3 regions of the Geodermatophilus sp. SYSU D00742 genome follow, and region 3 is predicted to be linked to each of the others. Evidence: riboswitches for the same ligand, from Rfam matches in the RefSeq annotation. Region 3 holds a riboswitch; each other region holds the start of a gene.
What was found. A riboswitch is a leader RNA that binds a small molecule or an ion and turns the genes downstream of it on or off. The one in region 3 is predicted to bind S-adenosylmethionine.
Positions count from the first base shown of each region.

Region 1: linked by a shared signal. The riboswitch ahead of ACI78V_RS04020 (bifunctional o-acetylhomoserine/o-acetylserine sulfhydrylase) and the one ahead of thrC (threonine synthase) in region 3 are both predicted to bind S-adenosylmethionine.
Region 2: linked by a shared signal. The riboswitch ahead of ACI78V_RS14185 (putative leader peptide) and the one ahead of thrC (threonine synthase) in region 3 are both predicted to bind S-adenosylmethionine.

Region 1 is NZ_JBJGYJ010000004.1:49,586-56,492, reverse strand. It holds gene ACI78V_RS04040 (ABC transporter substrate-binding protein) at 1-230, shown strand, start outside; gene ACI78V_RS04035 (amino acid ABC transporter permease) at 246-1,208, shown strand; gene ACI78V_RS04030 (amino acid ABC transporter ATP-binding protein) at 1,205-1,978, shown strand; gene ACI78V_RS04025 (zinc-binding dehydrogenase) at 2,015-3,043, opposite strand; SAM riboswitch class IV at 3,128-3,243, shown strand; gene ACI78V_RS04020 (bifunctional o-acetylhomoserine/o-acetylserine sulfhydrylase) at 3,287-4,582, shown strand; gene metX (homoserine O-acetyltransferase MetX) at 4,596-5,729, shown strand; gene ACI78V_RS04010 (gamma carbonic anhydrase family protein) at 5,747-6,325, opposite strand; gene ACI78V_RS04005 (uroporphyrinogen decarboxylase family protein) at 6,390-6,907, shown strand, end outside.
Region 2 is NZ_JBJGYJ010000019.1:10,461-17,367, forward strand. It holds gene ACI78V_RS14165 (HpcH/HpaI aldolase family protein) at 1-623, opposite strand, end outside; gene ACI78V_RS14170 (MetQ/NlpA family ABC transporter substrate-binding protein) at 777-1,598, opposite strand; gene ACI78V_RS14175 (methionine ABC transporter permease) at 1,664-2,323, opposite strand; gene ACI78V_RS14180 (methionine ABC transporter ATP-binding protein) at 2,320-3,354, opposite strand; gene ACI78V_RS14185 (putative leader peptide) at 3,571-3,684, opposite strand; SAM riboswitch class I at 3,678-3,772, opposite strand; gene ACI78V_RS14190 (NAD(P)/FAD-dependent oxidoreductase) at 3,857-4,978, opposite strand; gene ACI78V_RS14195 (vanadium-dependent haloperoxidase) at 5,207-6,454, opposite strand; gene ACI78V_RS14200 (SGNH/GDSL hydrolase family protein) at 6,597-6,907, opposite strand, start outside.
Region 3 is NZ_JBJGYJ010000009.1:139,903-146,809, forward strand. It holds gene groL (chaperonin GroEL) at 1-1,392, opposite strand, end outside; gene ACI78V_RS09010 (cold-shock protein) at 1,780-1,980, opposite strand; gene thrC (threonine synthase) at 2,185-3,486, opposite strand; SAM riboswitch class I at 3,499-3,627, opposite strand; gene ACI78V_RS09020 (HAD family hydrolase) at 3,687-4,520, shown strand; gene ACI78V_RS09025 (ABC transporter permease) at 4,647-5,558, opposite strand; gene ACI78V_RS09030 (alpha/beta fold hydrolase) at 5,555-6,907, opposite strand, start outside.

The DNA.
Region 1 (6,907 bases), on a different contig from region 3:
TGGCGTACGCCGTCCAGCAGACGGGCGGCCAGCTGGAGCTGCTGGGCAACATCTACGAGGCGGCGCCCTACGGCTACGTCGTGCCGCTGGACCAGACCGAGTTCGCCCAGGCGCTCGCCGACGCCGTCCGCGCGCTCATCGAGGACGGCACCTACACCGAGGTGCTCGAGCGGTGGGGCGTGGAGAACGGCGCCATCGACGACCCGACGGTGAACCCCACCGTCGGCTGACCGGAGCCCTCCGCCATGGCCGCCGAGGCCCCCGACACCACCCGGCCGGCACCGCCCGAGCGCATCGAGGCGGTGCCGGTCCGGCACCCGGGGCGGTGGGTCGCCACCGCCGTCATCGCCGTGCTGGCGGCGATGTTCGTCCACATGCTGGCCACCAACCCGGTGTTCCAGTGGGACTTCATGGTCGACAACATGTTCTCGCCCCCGGTCCTCCGCGGGGCGCGGACGACGTTGGTCATGACCGTCCTGGCCATGGTGCTCGGGGTGGTCCTCGGCATCGTCCTGGCCGTCATGCGGCTCTCGCCCAACCCGGTCGTCTCCGGCACCGCCTGGGCCTACATCTGGTTCTTCCGCGCGATCCCCCGGATCGTCCTGCTGTTCTTCGTCGCCAACCTCGGCGCCCTCTACGCCACCTACGAGTTCGGTTTCCCGTTCGACCGCCAGCTCATGGACCTGTTCGGGTTCGACGCGGACCTGCGCCTGTTCGGCTTGAACGGCAACCAGATCTTCACCGGCTTCTTCGCGGGGCTGCTGGGTCTGGCGCTGTCCGAGGCGGCCTACATGGCCGAGATCGTGCGGGCCGGCATCCAGTCGGTGGACCCCGGCCAGGCGGAGGCCGCCCACGCCCTGGGCATGAGCCGGGGCAAGACCATGCGCCGGATCGTCCTGCCCCAGGCGATGCGGGTCATCATCCCGCCCACGGGCAACGAGACGATCGCGATGCTCAAGGACACCTCGCTGCTGATCGCCGTCCCGGTGACCACGGAGCTCAACTTCCAGCTGCGGGCCATCGGCAGCCGCACCTTCCAGATCATCCCGATGGCCGTGGCCTCGATCCTCTGGTACGTGGCGCTGGCCAGCCTGCTGATGATCGGCCAGCACTTCCTGGAGCGGCGGTTCAGCCGCGGGTTCGGCACGCGGGAGACACGGGCACAGCGGGCCGCGCGCAGGGCGCGGGGGATCGGGGGCACGAAGTGAGCGTCGCGGCGCAGCCCATGGTGCGGGCCGAGGGTGTGCGCAAGTCCTTCGGCCACGTGGAGGTGCTCAAGGGCATCGACCTGGAGGTCGCGCCCGGCGAGGTGGTGTGCGTGATCGGCCCGTCCGGGTCGGGGAAGTCGACCTTCCTGCGCTGCGTCAACCACCTGGAGAAGATCGACTCCGGCCGGCTGTGGGTGAACGGCCACCTCGTCGGCTACCGCGAGCACGGCGGCAAGCTGCACGAGCTCCACGACCGGCAGGTGGCCGCGCAGCGGCGCGAGATCGGCATGGTGTTCCAGCGGTTCAACCTGTTCCCCCACATGACCGCGCTGCAGAACGTCATGGAGGCGCCGGTGCAGGTGAAGGGCGTCCGCAAGGAGGAGGCCCGGGCCCGGGCGGTGGAGCTGCTGGAGCGGGTGGGGCTCGGGGACCGGGTGGACAACTACCCGAACCAGCTCTCCGGCGGCCAGCAGCAACGCGTCGCGATCGCCCGGGCCCTGGCGATGGAGCCCAGCCTCATGCTCTTCGACGAGCCGACCTCCGCCCTCGACCCCGAGCTGGTCGGGGAGGTCCTGGACGTGATGCGGGGGCTGGCCGACTCCGGCATGACGATGGTCGTCGTCACCCACGAGATCGGCTTCGCCCGCGAGGTGGGCGACTCCCTGGTGTTCATGGACGACGGCGTCGTGGTGGAGTCCGGCAACCCCCGCGACGTGCTCACCGACGCCCAGCACCCCCGCACCCAGGCGTTCCTCTCCAAGGTCCTCTGAGGAACCGGCACCCGGGGGCGGCGGCCGTCCCCGCCCTCACCAGGAGGTGACGACGGCGATGCCGGGCGCCGAGCCGACCGCGGCCAGCGCCGCGGCGGCGTCGTCCAGGGGCAGGTGGCGGGTGACCAGACGCTGCGGGGCCAGCCGCCCGGCCGCGATGAGGCCGATCAGCTCGGGGTAGGCGTGCGCGGCCATGCCGTGGCTGCCCAGCACCTGCAGTTCGCGCGCGATGACCAGCTCCATCGGCACCGACGGCCGGCCCTGCGCCGGCGGCAGCAGCCCGACCTGCACGTGCCGGCCGCGCGGGCGCAGGCACCGCACGGAGTCCTCGCAGGTGACCGCCGCCCCGAGCGCGTCCAGCGAGACGTGCGCCCCTCCTGCGGTCAGCTCCACCACGGCCGCCGGCACGTCCGCGCCCCCCTCGACGACGTACTCGGCGCCGAGGTCGCCGGCGAGGTCCAGCGCCGCCGGGGAGACGTCGACCGCGACCACCCGCGCACCCGCCGCCACGGCCACCTGCACCGCCGAGAGCCCGACACCGCCGCAACCGTGCACGGCGACCCACTCGCCGGCCCGGACGCCGCCCACCTGGACGACCGCCCGGAAGGCCGTGGCGTACCGGCAGCCCAGCGCCGCCGCGGTCCCCTCGTCGAGGCCGTCGGGCAGGGCGACGAGGTTGACGTCGGCGGCGTCGAGGGCGACGAACTCCGCGAGTGAGCCCCAGTGGGTGAAGCCGGGCTGCGTCTGGTGCGGGCAGACCTGGTGGTCCCCGGCGGCGCACTGCGCGCACCGGCCGCAGGCGTTGACGAAGGGGACGGTCACCCGGTCGCCGGCCCGCCACCGGCGCACGCCGGCTCCGACGGCGGCCACCGTGCCGGCCAGCTCGTGGCCGGGCACGTGCGGCAGGACGACGTCCGGGTCGTGACCCTGCCAGGCGTGCCAGTCGCTGCGGCAGATGCCGCTCGCGCCGACCCGGACGACGACGCCGCCGGGCGCGGGATCGGGCGTGGGCACCTCCCGCACGCTCAACGGGCCACCGAACTGCTCGAACACCAGTGCACGCACCCGGGCAGCCTCCCGCACCGCCACGGGCGTCCCCCCGGGGGCGGGCTTCCCCGTGCGACGGCCGGCTGCCTAAGATCGCGGCTGGCTCACGAGAGGCAGTGCGAAGCACCTGGCTGGCTGCCCGGCAACCTCGACTCCGTCCGAGGTGCTCCAGGGGAAGAGCCGGCCGGTCGGCGCCCGCCGCCCGGCAAGGACGGAGGTCCCCGTGCGCCGCGGGGTCTCCCGACGAGAGGAGACCGGCGCATGACCGACCCGCAGAGCTGGAGCTTCGAGACCCGGCAGATCCACGCCGGCACCAGCCCCGACCCCACGACCGGGGCCCGCGCGCTGCCGATCTACGCCACGACGAGCTACCAGTTCCGTGACGCCCAGCACGCCGCCGACCTGTTCGCGCTGGCCGAGATGGGCAACATCTACACGCGGATCATGAACCCGACGCAGGACGCGCTCGAGCAGCGCGTGGCCTCGCTGGAGGGCGGCGTCGCGGCGCTCGCCGTGTCCAGCGGCCAGGCGGCGGAGACCCTCGCGATCCTCAACATCGCCGAGGCGGGCAGCCACGTCGTCGCCTCGGCCTCGCTCTACGGCGGCACCTACAACCTGCTGCACCACTCCCTGCCCAAGCTGGGCGTCAGCGTCTCCTTCGTCGAGGACCCCGACGACCCGCAGAACTGGCAGTCGCTGGTGCAGGAGAACACCAAGGCCTTCTACGCCGAGAGCATCGGCAACCCCAAGGGCGACGTCCTCGACATCAGCGCGGTGTCGGAGGTGGCGCACCGCAACGGCGTCCCGCTGATCGTCGACAACACGATCGCCACGCCGTACCTCATCCGGCCGATCGAGTTCGGCGCCGACGTCGTCGTGCACTCGGCGACGAAGTACCTCGGCGGGCACGGCACCGCGATCGCCGGCCTCATCGTCGACTCGGGCAACTTCAGCTGGACCGGTGGCAAGTTCCCCGGCTTCACCGAGCCCGACCCGACCTACCACGGTGTGGTCTACGCCGACCTCGGTGCGCCGGCGTACGCGCTCAAGGCCCGCGTGCAGCTGCTGCGCGACCTCGGCCCGGCGATCTCGCCGTTCAACGCCTTCCTCGTCGTCCAGGGCATCGAGACGCTGTCGCTGCGCATGGAGCGGCACGTGGCCAACGCCCAGCGGGTCGCGGAGTTCCTCGAGGCCCACGACGCGGTCGACCGGGTCAACTACCCGGGCCTGGCGTCCTCCCCGTGGCACGCGGCGCAGCAGAAGTACGCGCCCCGCGGCGCCGGCGCCGTCCTCACCTTCGAGCTGCACGGCGGCGTCGAGGCCGGCAAGCGGTTCGTCGACGCCCTGGAGCTGCACAGCCACGTGGCCAACATCGGGGACGTCCGCAGCCTGGTCATCCACCCGGCGTCGACGACGCACTCCCAGCTGACCGCCGAGGAGCAGCTGACCACCGGCGTCACCCCGGGCCTGGTGCGGCTGGCCGTCGGGCTGGAGGGCATCGACGACATCCTGGCCGACCTCGAGGCGGGCTTCCGCGCCGCGAAGTCGGCTGAGTGACAGGGGCATCCTGATGGTGGGCGGCGGGGTCCGGGTCGGGCAGGTCGCTGCCCCCTGGGCTCCGCCGCGGCCCGGCGGTTGGCGCGAGGGCGACCCGGCGGGCGACCGCCGCTTCCTCGACCTGCCCGGGCCGTTCGACCTGGAGCGCGGCGGCTCGCTGCCCGCCGTCCGGGTCGCCTACGAGACCTGGGGCGTCCTCGCCCCGGACGGCGGCAACGCCGTCCTCGTAGAGCACGCGCTCACCGGCGACAGCCACGTCGCCGGGCCGGCCGGGCCGGGGCACCCCACGCCGGGCTGGTGGGAGGGGCTGGTCGGCCCCGGCGCCCCGCTGGACACCGACCGGCTGTTCGTCGTGTGCGCCAACGTCCTCGGCGGCTGCCAGGGGACGACGGGGCCGTCCTCGGCAGCTCCGGACGGCGTTCCGTACGGCTCCCGTTTCCCAGCGGTCACCGTGCACGACCAGGTCCGGGTGGAGGCGGCGCTCGCCGACGCGCTGGGCATCGGCCGGTGGGCGGCGGTGCTCGGCGGCTCGATGGGCGGCATGCGGGTGCTGGAGTGGGCGGTCGCCTTCCCCGAGCGGGTGGCGGCGCTGCTGTTCCTGGCCTCCGGGGCGGCCGCGACCGCCGACCAGGTCGGCACCCAGACGACCCAGCAGGCCGCGGTCCGCGCCGACCCCGCCTGGGCCGGCGGCGACTACCTGCCCGGACCGGGCCCGGTCGCCGGCCTCGGCGTCGCCCGGCGGATCGCGCACCTGACCTACCGCAGCGCGCTGGAGCTCGGCGAGCGCTTCGGCACCGTCGTCCAGGCCGACGGCCGCTACGCCGTCGCCTCCTACCTCGACCACCACGCGGACAAGCTGGTCGGCCGGTTCGACGCCGGCAGCTACGTGGCCCTCACCGAGAGCATGAACTGGTGGGACGTCGGCCGCGGCCGCGGTGGGGTGGACGCGGCGCTGTCCCGGGTGACGGCGCGGGCGGTCGTCGCCGGGATCGACTCCGACCGGCTCTACCCGCTCGCCCTGCAGCAGCAGGTGGCCGACGGTCTACGCGTTCCCCTACGGGTCGTCCCGTCGCCGTACGGGCACGACGGGTTCCTCATCGAGATCGACGCCGTCGGCGCACTGGTCCGGGAGCTGCTCGGGACCTGACGCGTCGTCGGGCTCGCTCACCCCATGTCGTCGCCGGGCACCTGCCCCGCGGGTGGCAGCGGCTGGCGGACCACCGGCCGGACCCGGCGCGCCGCGGGCAGCCGCTCGGTGTAGCTGGCCGCGTTCCCCCGGATGTGCGCGAGGTCGTCGTCGGTCGTCCGCCGCAGCACCTTGGCGGGGACGCCACCGACCAGGGAGCCCGGCGGGACCTCGGTGCCCTGGGTGACGACCGCACCCGCGGCGACGATGGAGCCCGACCCGATGTGCGCCCCGTTCATCACCACGCTGCCCATGCCGACCAGCACGTCGTCGTCCACCCGGGCGCCGTGCAGCACCACGTTGTGCCCCACGGTGACCCCGCGGCCGATGACCAGCGGGGAGCCCGGGTCGGAGTGCAGCGTGCAGCCGTCCTGCACGTTGGTGCCCTCGCCGATCTCGATGACCTCGTGGTCGGCCCGGGCGACCGCGCCGTACCAGATGCTCGACCGCGGCCCCATCGTCACGGCGCCGACGACGACCGCCGTCGGCGCGACGAAGGCGTCCTCGTCGATCTTGGGGGCGCCGAAGTCCAGCTGCGCGATGTAGTTCTCCGCCACGGGGGTCAGCACAGCACAGCGGGGCCGTGCGCGCACCGTCCGGACGCACGGCAGACTCCAGCGCATGCCCGCACCGCTCCCGCCGCTGCCCACCTCGATCGTCGGCAGCCTCCCGCAGCCCGGCTGGCTGATCGACCACGACAAGCTGGCCCACCAGTTCCCGCCCCGGGTGCGGGCCAAGGAGTTGTGGCGGGTCGCCCCCGACCAGCTCGAGGAGGCGCAGGACGACGCGACGCTGCTCGCCGTCCGCGCGCAGGAGCTCGCCGGGCTCGACGTCCTCACCGACGGCGAGCAGCGGCGGGAGTCCTACTCCAACCACTTCGCCACCGCACTGCACGGCGTGGACGTCGACGACCCGGGCACGGTGCTCAACCGGTCGGGGCGGCCGATCCCCGTCCCCCGCGTGGTCGGTGACATCACGCGGCGCGAGCCGATCCAGGCCCGGGACGTGCGGTTCCTGCGCGCGGCCACCGACCGGGCCGTGAAGATCACGCTGCCGGGGCCGTTCACGATGGCCCAGCAGGCCCAGGACGACCACTACGGCGACGACCGCGCGCTGGCGCTGGCCTACGCCGAGGTGGT
Region 2 (6,907 bases), on a different contig from region 3:
CCGGCGGCGTCCTCGCCGTTGAAGGCGTGCACGCCCACGGGCAGGCCGGCGTCGCGGGCCCGGGCGATGACCGAGGACAGGACGCCGCGCAGCTGCGCCCGGTGCTCCGCGCCGGTCAGCTCCAGGGACAACGAGAGGTCCCCCGGACCGACGTAGATGCCGTCCAGCCCCTCGACGGCGAGGAGGGCGTCGAGGTCGTCGAGCGCGGACGCGGCCTCCACCATGACGACCACCAGCGGCTGGTCGGCCCCGCCGGAGAGCCGCCCGATCGACCGTCCACCGGCCGGGGCGTACCGGCCGGCGGCGACCACCTCCCGCGCGTGGGCGGCGTCGCGCACGTTGGGCACGATCACGCCCCGGGCCCCGAGGTCCAGGGGGCGGCCGACGTCGGCGAACGCCGGGCTGCGGGTCCGCACGAGCGGCACCGAGCCCGCTGCGGTGATCGCCGCGGCGACCCCGGGGAGCTCGGCCTCGGCCAGGGCGCCGTGCTGCAGGTCGACGACGACGAAGTCCGCGCCGGTCCGCGCCAGGACCTCACCGGTCACCGCACCGGGCAGCATGCTCCACAGTCCGTGGCACGCCCGCCCGGCCGACCACCGGCGCCGCAGGTCGACCTCGCTCATCGCCATCCCGGGCCCCGTCCTCTCTCTCCCCGCCGCGTCGGCGGCGGTGCCGTCGGACACCGCCCGGCGGGACCTCACCCGGGCGCCGATCCTGCCCCAGCGCCCGGCACGGGGCGCGGCGGGCCGGTGCACCGGCTCGCCGCCGGCCGTCGGTCAGAAGGCGGGGATGACGGCGCCCTCGTAGGTGGACTCGATGAACTGGCGGACCTCGTCGGAGTGCAGCAGCTCCTCCAGCTGCTGGATCCGCTCGTCGTCCTCGTCACCGGTGCGCACGACCACCAGGTTGGCGTTGGGGTTGCCCTCGGCCTCCTCCAGCGCCAGCGCGTCCTCGGCCGGCACCAGGTCGGCCTCGATGGCGTAGTTGCCGTTGATCACGGCGATGTCCACGTCGGCCAGGGACCGGGGCACCTGGGCCGCCTCGACCTCGGAGATCTCCAGGCCCTTGGGGTTGTCCTGGACGTCCAGGGACGTCGGCGCGGCGTCGCCGGTGTCGGCCAGGGTGATCAGGTCGTTGGCCTCCAGCAGCCGCAGGGCACGCGCGGCGTTGGTCGGGTCGTTGGGGATCGCCACGGTCGCCCCGTCGGGGAGCGCGGCGAGGTCGGTCAGCGAGCTGGAGTAGATCCCCAGCGGCTCGATGTGCACCGGCTCCAGCGCGGCGAAGTCGTAGCCCGCGCTGGCCTCCTGTTCCTCCAGGTACGGCACGGTCTGGAAGTAGTTGGCGTCCAGCGAGCCGTCGTCCAGGGCGACGTTGGGCTGCACGTAGTCGGTGAACTCGACGATCTCGAGGTCGAGCCCGGCGTCGGCGGCGAGCTCGTCGTCGATGTAGCGCAGGATCTCGGCGTGCGGGACCGGGGAGGCGCCGACCCGCAGCGGCTCGTCGGCCGCGGACAGCTGGGGGTCGCCGCCGCCGCCGCACGCGGCGAGGGCGACCGCCGCCGAGGAGGCGGCGAGCAGGACGGCGAGGCGGGAGCGCATGGGAGGGGTTCTCCTTCGGGGTGGTGCGGGGCGAACGGTGGCCGGACGGCCACCAGCGGGATGAGTCAGACGTGGGCCAGGCGGCGCGCCCAGCGGTCCCCGGCCCACTGCAGGGCCTGCACGAGGACGAGCAGCAGGACGACGGTGAGCAGGGTGATGTCGGTGCGGAACTGCTGGTAGCCGAAGCGGATCGCGAAGTCCCCGAGCCCGCCGCCGCCGACGGCCCCGGCCATCGCCGAGTAGCTGACCAGGGCCACCACGGTCACGGTGGTCCCGGCGATCAGCGAGGGTCGCGCCTCGGGCAGCAGCACGGTCGAGACGACGTCCCGGCGGCGGGCGCCCATGGCCATCGCGGCCTCGACCTTCCCGGGGGCGACCTCCCGGAGGCTGGTCTCCACCAGGCGGGCGAGGAAGGGGACGGCGCCGATGGTCAGCGGCACGATGGCCGCGGTCGAGCCGATGGTCGTCCCGACGATGCCGCGGGTCACCGGGGCGACCAGCACCAGCAGGATGATGAACGGCAGCGCGCGCCCCAGGTTGACCACCAGTCCGAGGGCACGGTTGAGCAGCGGCCGCGGGGCGAGCCCGCCGGGTGCGGTGACCGTGAGCAGCACCCCCAGCGGAACGCCGAGCAGCACGGTGACCACCGCCGCGACGCCCACCATGTAGAGGGTCTCCCAGGTGGCCTCGACCAGCTGCGGGTAGACGCGGCTCCAGTCGCTCATCGGGCTCCCTCCGCGGCCGGAGCCGGCTCGGTTCCCGCCGGCACACGCTCGACGAGGACGCCGTCGTCGCGCAGCCCGCGGACCGCGCCCTCCAGCCGGTCCAGGTCCCCGGTGACGCGCAGCAGCAGCCGGCCGTAGCGCCCGCCGGCGACCGTCTCCACCGAGCCGCCGGCGATCTCCACGGCCAGCCCCAGGGCGCCGACCAGCGTCTGCAGGACGACGGTCTCGGGGGTGCGGTCGGTGACCGTCACCCGGAGCAGCGCTCCGCCGTGGCCGGCGCCGGCGTCGGCGACCGGGGCCGGCAGCAGGGCGTCGGCCAGCGGCGAGTGCTCCCGGGTCAGGACCTCCGACAGCCGGCCGCCGTCGACGACGCGGCCGCGGTCGAGCAGCACCGCGCTGTCGCACACCGCCTTGACCACCGACATCTCGTGCGTGATGAGCAGGACGGTGAGACCCAGCTCCGCCCGCACCCGGCGCAGGAGCTCGAGCACGCTGGTCGTGCTGGCCTGGTCCAGGGCGGAGGTGGCCTCGTCGCAGAGCAGCACCGTGGGGCGGGCGGCCAGCGCGCGGGCGATGGCCACCCGCTGCTTCTGCCCGCCGGACAGCTGCCCGGGGTGGGCCCCGGCGCGCTCCCCCAGCCCGACGAGGTCGAGCAGCTCGAGGGCCCGGCGGCGGCGCTCGGCCCGGCCGACCCCGGCGAGCTCGAGCGGGTGCTCGACGTTGCCCGCGGCCGTCCGCGAGTCCAGCAGCTCGAAGTGCTGGAACACCATCCCGATGGACCGGCGGGCCGCGCGGACCTGGTCGTCGGGCAGCTCGGTGAGCACCCGCCCGTCCACGGTCACCGACCCCGACGTCGGCCGCTCCAGCAGGTTGACCAGACGTACCAGCGTGCTCTTGCCCGACCCGCTGGGACCTACCACCCCGGCGAACTCCCCGGCCGCCACCCGCAGGGTGACCCCGTCGACGGCGACCACCTCCCCGGCGCGTCTCCGGGCAGGGAAGACCTTGCGGACGTCGTGCAGTTCGATCACGGAGTGCTGTCCTCGTGTGAGCAGGCGGGGGCGGGTCCGGGCGGTGGGGCGGTGGGGCGGCGCAGGAGCGCGACGCGGCCACGGGCGCGGCGCAGCGCGGTCGGTGAGCCGACCCCGGCAGGTGTGTGCCCACGATCGGGCGTCACCAGACGGCACCGGCGACGCGGATCGCGGCCACGGGCCCCGGCGGCCGCTCCTGTCCGGGGTGGAGGGGAGCTACCCGGACGCGCCGGGCGAGTGCAGCGACGGACACAGGGCCGTGGCCGTCCGGCACAGGTCGACGTGCCGGCGAGCCCACGTGCGGCCTGCGTCAGTCATCGCGTCCTCCATCGGTCCTGGCAGTAGCACCCTCGTCCGCCGAGGCGGGGGGTTGCTGCGACGTCACCGAGCCAGGTCTCTCAGCCGCTCCGGATGGTGTTGCCGGCCGAGTCTACGCAGCGGGCAGGGCGGGTGACCGCGCGAAGCCTGCGGCCCCCGGCGCGGGCTCCGCCGGCCGTTCCGGTCAGGTGGAGGGGAAGGACCGGTCGCCGAAGAGGACCCGGCGGGCCGCGGCCCGCCCGAGGGGCGTGCGCAGCAGCGGGAACAGCGCCGTCGCGACGGCGGGCGTGCGCACCTGGGCCAGCCCCCGGCGCAGCAGCAGCCTCCCCCGGAAGGCGGCCCGGAGGGCGGCACCGTCGTAGGTGGCCAGCGGGTCCGGCCGCCCGGCGCGCAGGGCGTCGTCGAGGACCTCGGCGGCACGCTCCGACAGGCGCAGGCAGGGGTCGAGGCCACCGGCGGTGAGCGGGGAGACCGCCCCGGCCGCGTCACCCACGAGCAACCCGTCCGCGCAGCCGATCCGCCGCAGCAGGCCACCGACGGGGATCGGGCCACCGCGCCGCTCGACCACGTCGGGCCGGAGGACGCCGGACAGCCCGGGCGCCGAGGCGCCGAACCGCTCCAGGGCCCGGCGCATGCCGTCCGGGAAACGGTCGGCGTAGCCGGCCACGCCGACGTGGGCGTGCCGTCCGTCGTTGACCACCCACGCCAGGTAGCCGGGCGCGAGCGAGGGGTCGAGGACGCAGTGGAACGCCGGCGGCTGCCCGTCCCGGGGCACCGCGAACACCTCCTCGGCTCCGACCAGCAGGTGGCGGTTGCGGTCCAGGCCGAGGTCTCGGGCCACCCGGGAGCGGGCCCCGTCGGCGCCGACGACGAGCCGCGCCCGCACCCGCGCCGGTCCGTTGCGCCCGACCAGCAGGTACCGGCCGGCCCGCCCCCCGGCGTAGCGGGTCCCCAGCGCGATCCGCACGCCGGCGTCGGCCGCGGCCCTGGCGGTCGCCGCGTACAGCGGCGCCATGTCCCCCACCCGGTACTCGTCGCGCGCACTGACCAGGGTCACCGGACGACGCAGCCCCGGGGGGTAGAGCACCACCCGCCGGATCGGGGGTCCCAGGTGCTCCGGGGGCAGCGGGAAGTCGTCGAGCGTCTTCCGGACGAAGATCCCCGTGGTGCGGATGGCGCCGGTGAGCGTGGGCCGCCGCTCGGCCAGCAGCACGTCGTGGCCGCGCTGCGCGAGGAGGGTGGCGGTGTGCAGCCCCGCCAGCCCGGCGCCCACGACCAGGACGTCGACCGTCCCCGTGCCGGTCACGTCGCGACCCCCGCGAGCACATCGTCCAGTCGGCAGCCGGCTCGCCCGCGGGAACTCGTCACATATCGAGTCTCGCGGGCTATCTATCGAGGATCAATAGAGCAGAGGTGTCGAACCACTGCTCACCGCGTCGTCAGGTCCTGCCGTGCCCGGGCCGGGCGCCCCGCACGCGCAGGCCGCGGGGCGGGCGGCAGGCGTGCGGGGTGACCTCCGGGGCGGTTCTCCGGCTCACCGGCCGGTCGGCCCGGACCCGCGGTCGACGACCTCGTCGGCGACCGCGCGGCCGATCTGCCGGGCGTCGTCCATCGCGTCGCGGAAGTGGATGCCGAGCCAGATCCGTGCCTGGGTGACCTCGTCCAGCCAGGCCTCCTCGTCGTCGTAGGTCCGGGTGGTGTTCGTGACGTTGCTGCGGATCACCATGTCCACCCGGCCGCGGCCGAACAGCTCCTCGAGGCTCTCCGCGACGGCGGAGCTGACGCAGCCGTGGCCGCTGGGGCTCTCCGGGTACGGCGGCGCCGCCCGCAGCGAGGTCCACCCCGGGTCCGGTGTGGTGGCGGGGTTGCCGTCCCGGTCGGCCTGTGCGATCGCGGTGACCGGGCGCCAGAAGGGGATCTCGTACTTGACCCGCCAGCAGGTGATCAGCGCGTCGGCCCCGGCGCTGTTGGCGACGGCGAACATGCGCACCGTGTCCACGATGTCCATCCGCTGGCGGACCGCCCGCTCCCGCATGGCGTCCTGGTACTGCCGCACCGGGTTGTCGCTCCAGAACAGGGCGAGGTCGGTCTGCTCGGCGGAGCGGCTCGTGCTGGTCGCGGAGCCCATCGCGGCCACCTCGGCGAGGTCGGCGGCGTACTCCTCGCTCTCCAGCGGGTCGGGCCCGTCCGAGGCGAACTGCTGCGGCGAGTCGATGACGAGCGGCTCGGTGAAACCCAGCCACGGAGCCGTCATCTCCCCGTTGCCGGTGGGCACCCACATCCCGGGCGGGGGCTCCTCGGGTCTGGGGAGGGTGATCGGGGCGTCCCGCCCGTCGTCGGCGCGGGCCGCGACGAGGGCGGCCGCGGCGGCCGCCCCCACCTGCTGGCCGGTCCGCCGCGCCTCGCCGTCCGGGACGCCGGCCAGCCAGGCGTCGTAGTCCGCGTCCAGGGCGGCCCGCGACGCCGGGAACCAGTGGACGAGCACGTCGTGGGCCGCGGTCGCCGCGGCCACGTCCGACGCGCCCCCGTCGTCCTCGGCGGTGACGACGGCGTCGTACACGGCCGTCGACACCATGCCGAGGTAGAGCTGGGCCACCGGTGGTGGCTTCTCGCCCTCGACGCCGATGGTGCGCCAGGCGATGGCGTTCCAGTTCAGCACGACCGCCGGGTCACCGGGTGGCTGGGCCGCAGCGTGCGCGGCCGCCGCGGTCGGTGTCGCCGCGAGCACCAGCAGCGCGGCGACCGCGACACCCTGACGTCGTGCGGTGCCGGTCCTGGTCATGGACTGCCTCCGCGGTCCCGCTGCCCGCCACCCGTCGGCCCCCGCTTCTCGGGACCGGTGGCGGCGCCGGGAGCAGTGGCAGAACGCTAGTCCCGGGAGCGGGCCGCGGACAGGGCCGGGCGCGCGCCGCCGGCGGGCGGGCTCACGTGGTCCCGGACGCCCCGGGCTGGATCGCCGCCCAGAACGCCTCCCGCACCCCTCCGGCCCCCCACGCGTTGGGCTCGATCAGGTTGCAGAACCACAGGCTCCGCTCGGCCGGTCGGGGCTCGCGCCGCGCCGGGTTCCCGGCGAGCAGCCCGTGACCGTGGAAGGAACCGGCGATGTCGGCCACCGCGGCGCCGTGCCGGGCCGCGACCCCGCGCAGGGTGTCGTTGAGCTCGTGGACCAGCTCGACGGCGTCCGGCCAGGGCGGCAGCCCCAGCCGGACGGCGTCGCCCGTGCCGTCGCTGGGGT
Region 3 (6,907 bases):
CGCGACGACGCCACCCTCGAGACCGGCGTTGATGGCGATCTGCTTCAGCGGCGCCTCGAGCGCGACGCGCACGATGTTGGCACCGGTGGCCTCGTCACCCTCGAGCTCGAGCTTGTCGAACGCGACGGCGGTGGCCTGCGCCAGGGCGACGCCACCACCGGCGACGATGCCCTCCTCGACGGCGGCCTTGGCGTTGCGCACCGCGTCCTCGATGCGGTGCTTGCGCTCCTTGAGCTCGACCTCGGTCGCGGCGCCGGCCTTGATGACGGCGACGCCACCTGCCAGCTTGGCCAGGCGCTCCTGCAGCTTCTCGCGGTCGTAGTCGGAGTCCGACTTCTCGATCTCGGCGCGGATCTGGTTCACCCGGCCGGCGATCTGGTCGCTGTCGCCGGCACCCTCGACGATCGTCGTCTCGTCCTTGGTGACGACGACCTTGCGGGCGCGGCCGAGCAGCTCGAGACCGGCGGACTCCAGCTTGAGGCCGACCTCCTCGCTGATGACTTGGCCACCGGTGAGGATGGCGATGTCGGTCAGCATGGCCTTGCGGCGGTCACCGAAGCCGGGGGCCTTCACCGCGAGGGACTTGAAGGTGCCGCGGATCTTGTTGACCACCAGGGTCGCCAGGGCCTCGCCCTCGACGTCCTCGGCGATGATCGCCAGCGGCTTGCCCGACTGCATGACCTTCTCGAGCAGCGGGAGGAGGTCCTTGACGGAGCTGATCTTGCTGTTGACGACGAGCACGTACGGGTCGTCGAGGACGGCCTCCATGCGCTCGGCGTCGGTGACGAAGTAGGGCGAGATGTAGCCCTTGTCGAAGCGCATGCCCTCGGTGAGCTCGAGCTCCAGGCCGAAGGTGTTGCTCTCCTCGACGGTGATGACACCTTCCTTGCCGACCTTGTCCATCGCCTCGGCGATGAGCTCGCCGATGGCGGGGTCGGCCGCGGAGATCGACGCGGTGGCGGCGATCTGCTCCTTGGTCTCGACGTCCTTGGCGGTCGAGAGGAGGTACTCGGTGACCGACTCGACGGCCTTCTCGATGCCCTTCTTCAGGGCCATCGGGTTGGCGCCGGCGGCGACGTTGCGCAGACCCTCGCGGACGAGCGCCTGGGCGAGCACGGTGGCGGTGGTGGTGCCGTCACCCGCGACGTCGTCGGTCTTCTTCGCGACCTCCTTGACGAGCTCGGCGCCGATCTTCTCCCACGGGTCCTCGAGCTCGATCTCCTTGGCGATGCTCACACCATCGTTGGTGATGGTGGGGGCACCCCACTTCTTCTCGAGGACGACGTTGCGGCCCTTGGGGCCGAGGGTCACCTTGACGGCGTCGGCGAGGGTGTTCATACCCCGCTCGAGGCCGCGGCGAGCCTCTTCCTCGAAGGCGATCATCTTGGCCATGTGGTGATGTCCTCCATGCATGGATCGCTGCACGGCCGGGTTCGGCGCCCGCGACGGACGACACCGGTGGTACGGGCACTCCGTCGGCCCGCGCACCAGCGCCTCACCGCATCCGACCTGATTGGCACTCGGCACTGTCGAGTGCCAATCGCGAGTCTGGCACTCGACCCTGCCGAGTGCAAGCACACGGTCGTCCTCCGGCCGACACCGTGGCCGCGTGCCGCCCCCGACCTGCACGGGGCCCCGTCCACGCCCGTTCCCGGGGAGCCCGCCGAGCCCGCGGGTCGGTCGTGGCCGCGTGGGGCCGCCCTGGTCGCGGTGGAGGCGGGACAGCACCGAGGCCCGGCCCCCTCACGGGGACCGGGCCTCGGTGACGGACCGGGTGACTCAGGCGACGCGGACGCCGTCGGCCTGCGGACCCTTCTCGCCCTGGACGACCTCGAAGGTGACCCGCTGGCCCTCGTCGAGGCTCTTGTACCCGTCCATCTGGATGGCCGAGTAGTGGACGAAGACGTCCTGGCCGCCGTCGACGGCGATGAAGCCGAAGCCCTTCTCGGCGTTGAACCACTTCACGGTGCCCTGTGCCACGTGTGCTCCCACGTTTCGTGCGTGCGGACGACGCCAGCCGTTCCGGCGTCGGGTCTAGCTCTTCCGCCCGCCGGACACGAACGTGGAACTGGAACCGCGGGAGAACGTACAGCACAAAAGCCGTGGTGAGAGCAAACTCACGCACGCGACACCCCGGATCGGGGGACCCCCCGGACGACCCGTATCGCGTTCGACCCTACCCGCTCACCCGATCAGGCCCGCGGCCCGCACCGACCTCAGGGAGGGCTCGACCACGTGCGTCGGGCCGACGACCGGCTCGAGCGGATCGAGGGTCTTCAGCCCCTCGCCGGTGTTGAGCACGACGGTCTCCGCGGCCGGGTCCAGCTGGCCGTCCTCGACCAGCTGGCGCAGCACCGCGACGGTGACCCCGCCGGCGGTCTCGGCGAAGACACCGGTCGTGCGAGCGAGGTCGCGGATGCCCTGGACGATCTGCTCGTCGCCGACCCGCCCGACCGAGCCACCGGTGCGGCGGATCGCGTCGAGGGCGTAGGGGCCGTCGGCGGGGTTGCCGATGTTGAGGGACTTGGCGATGCCGGTCGGCTTCACCGGCTTGACGACGTCCCACCCGTTGTCGAAGGCGGTGGCGATCGGGTCGCAGCCGGCGGACTGGGCACCGAAGATCGTCCACTCGGTGGCCTCGACGATGCCGGCGGCGGTGAGCTCGCGGAAGGCCTTGTCGACCTTGGTCAGCAGCGACCCGGACGCCATGGGGATGACCACCTGGGCCGGGATGCGCCAGCCCAGCTGCTCGGCGATCTCGTAGCCCATCGTCTTGGAGCCCTCGGCGTAGTAGGGCCGCACGTTCTGGTTGACGAAGGCGGTGTCCTCGAACTCGTCGGTCTCGGCGAGCTCGCTGGTCAGGCGGTTGACGTCGTCGTAGGAGCCCTCGACGGCGACAAGCGTCTGGCCGTAGACCGCCGACTGCACGACCTTGCCCGGCTCGAGGTCGGAGGGGATGAAGACGTACGAGGGCAGGCCGACGCGGGCGGCGTGCGCGGCGACGGAGTTGGCGAGGTTGCCGGTGGAGGCGGCCGCGATCTTGGCGTAGCCCAGGCCCTTGGCGGCGGTGGCGGCGAGGCTGACCACGCGGTCCTTGAACGAGTGCGTCGGGTTGGCCGAGTCGTCCTTGACCCACAGACCGCCGGTGAGGCCCAGCTCCGCGGCGAGCCGGTCGGCGCGCACCAGCGGGGTCATGCCCGGGTCCAGGGACACGCGCGAGGCGGGGTCGTGACCCACGGGCAGCAGCGCGACGTACCGCCAGATGTTCTGCGGGCCGGCCTCGATCTGCTCGCGGGTGACCGCCCGCATGACCTCCGGGTCGTAGTCGACCTCGAGGGGGCCGAAGCACTCGGCGCAGGCGTGCTCGGCGATCAGGCCGAAGGTGGCACCGCAGTTGCGACACACCAGGCCGCGGGCGGGGTTCGGCGGAACGGGACCGCCGGCGGTCGAGTCGGCCTGGACGGAGCCGGGAGCGGTCAGGGTCATGCGACGACTACCTCCTCATCTTCCCCACCCCGGGCCGTCGAGCCGGGTGGGACGGAATTGGCACCTTCCGCTGCGCGGACGCACAGGCGGCGGTTGCCGGGGCTTCGTCGGGCCGTGTCCCTCTGCCCCTCTGGATGAGTGGAACAGCGCTGACTGTACCCACGTGCTGCACGCGGCACGGGCCCGGCCACGATGTGTCCGTGGCCGCCTCCTCCTCCGCGCGCATCGTCTACACCGACCTCGACGGCACGATGGTCGGTCCGCGAGGGTCGTTCTGGCACACCGCGGCCCGCGACCTGACCGACTCCCCCGCCACGGCGCTGCTGGACCTGCACCGCGCCGGCGTCACCCTGGTCCTGGTCAGCGGGCGCACCTTCGAGCAGGTGGTGGAGGCGGCGCGGATCTTCGCGGCGGACGGCGCGATCGCCGAACTGGGCTCGGTGGTCAGCTGGGAAGCCGGCCGCAACCTGCACCACCTCACCGGCGACCTGCCCGCCGAGCACGCCGGGCGCACCCCCATGGACGTGATGGCCGGGCTCGGCGTCGTCGAGGAGCTGCTCGCCCGCCACGCCGGCCGGCTGGAGTGGCACGCCCCCTGGCACGTCACCCACCGCACCGACGCGCTGCTGCGCGGCCGGGTGGACCCCCTGGCCGTCGACGCCGAGCTGGCCGAGATGGGCGCCGGCTGGCTGACCCTGAAGGACAACGGCTCCATCCCGGCGACGTCCCGGATGACCCTGGCGCCGGAGGCGTTGCCGCCGCGGGTCTACCACCTGATGCCGCGGGGGATCTCCAAGGGCGCGGCGATCGCCTGGGACCTCGAGCGCCGCGGCCTCACCCCCGCCGACGCGGTGGCCATCGGCGACAGCGTGAGCGACCTGGAGATGGCGCCCGCGGTGGGCCGGCTCTGGATCACCGCGAACGGGGCCACCGTGGACGGCATGGCCGACCTGCTGGCCGCCGTCCCCAACGTGACGGTGACCGACGCCCCCATGGGCGAGGGCTGGGCCCAGGCCGTCCGCGCCTCGCTGTGACATCGCGGTCCTCCGGACCGCACCGCGGCCACGTGCCGTCCCCTGTTCCGCGGAGTCCCACCGTCGCATCCTTCGCGGAGCCCTCCGGGCCCCACTCGGGCACGACACCGCGCCGTGGTACTCCGCTCAGGAGGTGACGTCGCGGCGGGCGAAGTGGCGGAAGGCCAGCGCGGTGAACACCGCCGCGTAGACCAGCGACTGGACCACGCCGCGGAACAGGTCACCGGAGTCGACCGGGGTATGCAGCAGGTCGGTCCAGGCGAACTCCTCCGCGGTGGGGAACCAGTCGCGGATCGAGCCGAGCTGCTCCACCTGGTCGAGGATCGCGAACACGAACATGGTGAACACCGCACCGCCGACGGCGGCCAGCGGCGCGTCGGTGATCGTGGAGAACCAGAACGCCAGCGTGCCCACGACCAGCAGGTGCACGGCGAGGTAGCCGACCATGCCGGCCAGCCGCAGCAGCCCCTCCCCCTGCGGCAGCGTCACGCCGATCGGGGTCTGGATGGCCTCGAAGCCGAACGCGATGCCGCCGGCGACGAGCCCGGTGAGCACGAGGACGAGCAGCGCGCCGACCGACATCACCAGCGCCGCGTACCACTTCTGCCGGAGCAGCCGCATGCGGGGCACCGGCGTGGCCAGCGTGTAGCGCAGCGACCCCCACTGGGCCTCGGCGGCGACGGTGTCACCGAAGAACAGCGCGTAGACGACGACCAGGAAGAAGCCCGTCGTCGCGAACAGCACGAACAGGGTGAAGTTCAGCCCGCTGGAGGTGGCGACGTCGACCAGGTTGAGCCGGTCGTTCTCCGCGGCCTCCTCGCTGGCCCCCAGCTGGAGCGCGGCGATGAGGATCAGCGGCAGCGCGACCATCAGCGCGAAGACGCCCATGGTGCGGCGCCGCTTGAACTGGCGCCGCAGCTCGACCGACAGCCGGAGGGTGCGCTCCGGGCGGTAGCCGGCCACCGCCCCGGTCGGCTGGACGTGCCCCTCCCCCGGGGCGGCCGCCCGGGCCGGCTCGGCGGCTCGCTGCATCGTCATGACTCCCCCACCAGCGCCAGGAAGGCGTCCTCGAGCCGACGGCGCGGCGTGAACTGGTCGACCTCGATGCCCTCGGCCACGAGCGCCTGCAGCGCCCGGGCGCGGCTGGTGCCGTCGAGCTCGGCCACCAGCCCCTCGTCGGTGCGGCTCGCCGACACCCCGGGCAGGCCCTCGAGGACGGTGATCGCCCGGTCGGTCTCGGCGTCGTCGGCCAGGCCGACGAGCACCGCACCCCCGACGCCGACGATCTCCTCGACCGTCCCCTGGGCGATCTTCTGCCCCTTGGCCATGACGACGACGTGGCTGCAGGTCTGCTCGATCTCGCTGAGCAGGTGGCTGGACACGATCACCGTGCGCCCGGTGGCGGCGTAGGAGCGCAGCACCTCGCGCATGGCGTGGATCTGGGGCGGGTCCAGCCCGTTGGTCGGCTCGTCGAGCACCAGCAGGTCCGGCAGGCCGAGCATCGCCTGGGCGATCGCCACCCGCTGGCGCATGCCCTGGCTGTAGCGCCGGACGGGCCGGTCGATGGCGGCGCCGAGGCCGGCGACCTCGATCGCCTCCTCCATGTGCGCGTCCTCCGCCGGCCGGCCGGTGGCCGCCCAGTAGAGCCGGAGGTTGTCCCGGCCGGAGAGGTGCGGCTGCAGGCCGGTGCCCTCGACGAAGGAGCCCAGCCGGGAGAGCACCGGCGCGCCCGGCCCGGCGGCGTGCCCGAAGATGCTGATCCGGCCCTCGGTGGGCGTGATCAGGCCCATGAGCATGCGCAGCGACGTCGTCTTGCCGGCGCCGTTGGGGCCGAGCAGGCCGAGCACCTGGCCCCGCCGGACCTCGAAGGAGAGGTCGCGGACGGCGACGAAGCCGTCCTTGTAGGCCTTCGTGACGCCGGTGAACCGCAGGGGCACGTCCTCGCCGTCGGGCTCCACGGCCGAGACGCGGCGGCGGCGCCGGCGTCCCCACAGCACCGCGGTCGCCCAGCCGAGGAGCCCGAGCGCAGCCAGCACGCCCAGCAGCACCCACCAGCGCGACGTGCCACCCACGCCCTCGGCCTGCGCCTCGACCTGCGGCACGGCCAGCGCCGCACCGTCGCCGCCGCCCAGGGCCACCGAGTAGACGGAGGACTCCGCCGGCAGGGCGAACGCCTGGTCGGTGGAGGAGACGACGACGCGCATCGTGTGGCCGGTCTCGAACCGGTGCACGATCCCCGGCAGCGTCACCGACACCGTGGTCGGCGCGGTCGGGTCGGCGGAGAGACCGGTGAGGGCCAGCGGGGCGACCAGGCCCGACGGCAGCGTCATCCCGCCGTCGGGGCCGACGTCGTAGAGCTTGGCGAACAGCGTCGCGCTGCCCGACGG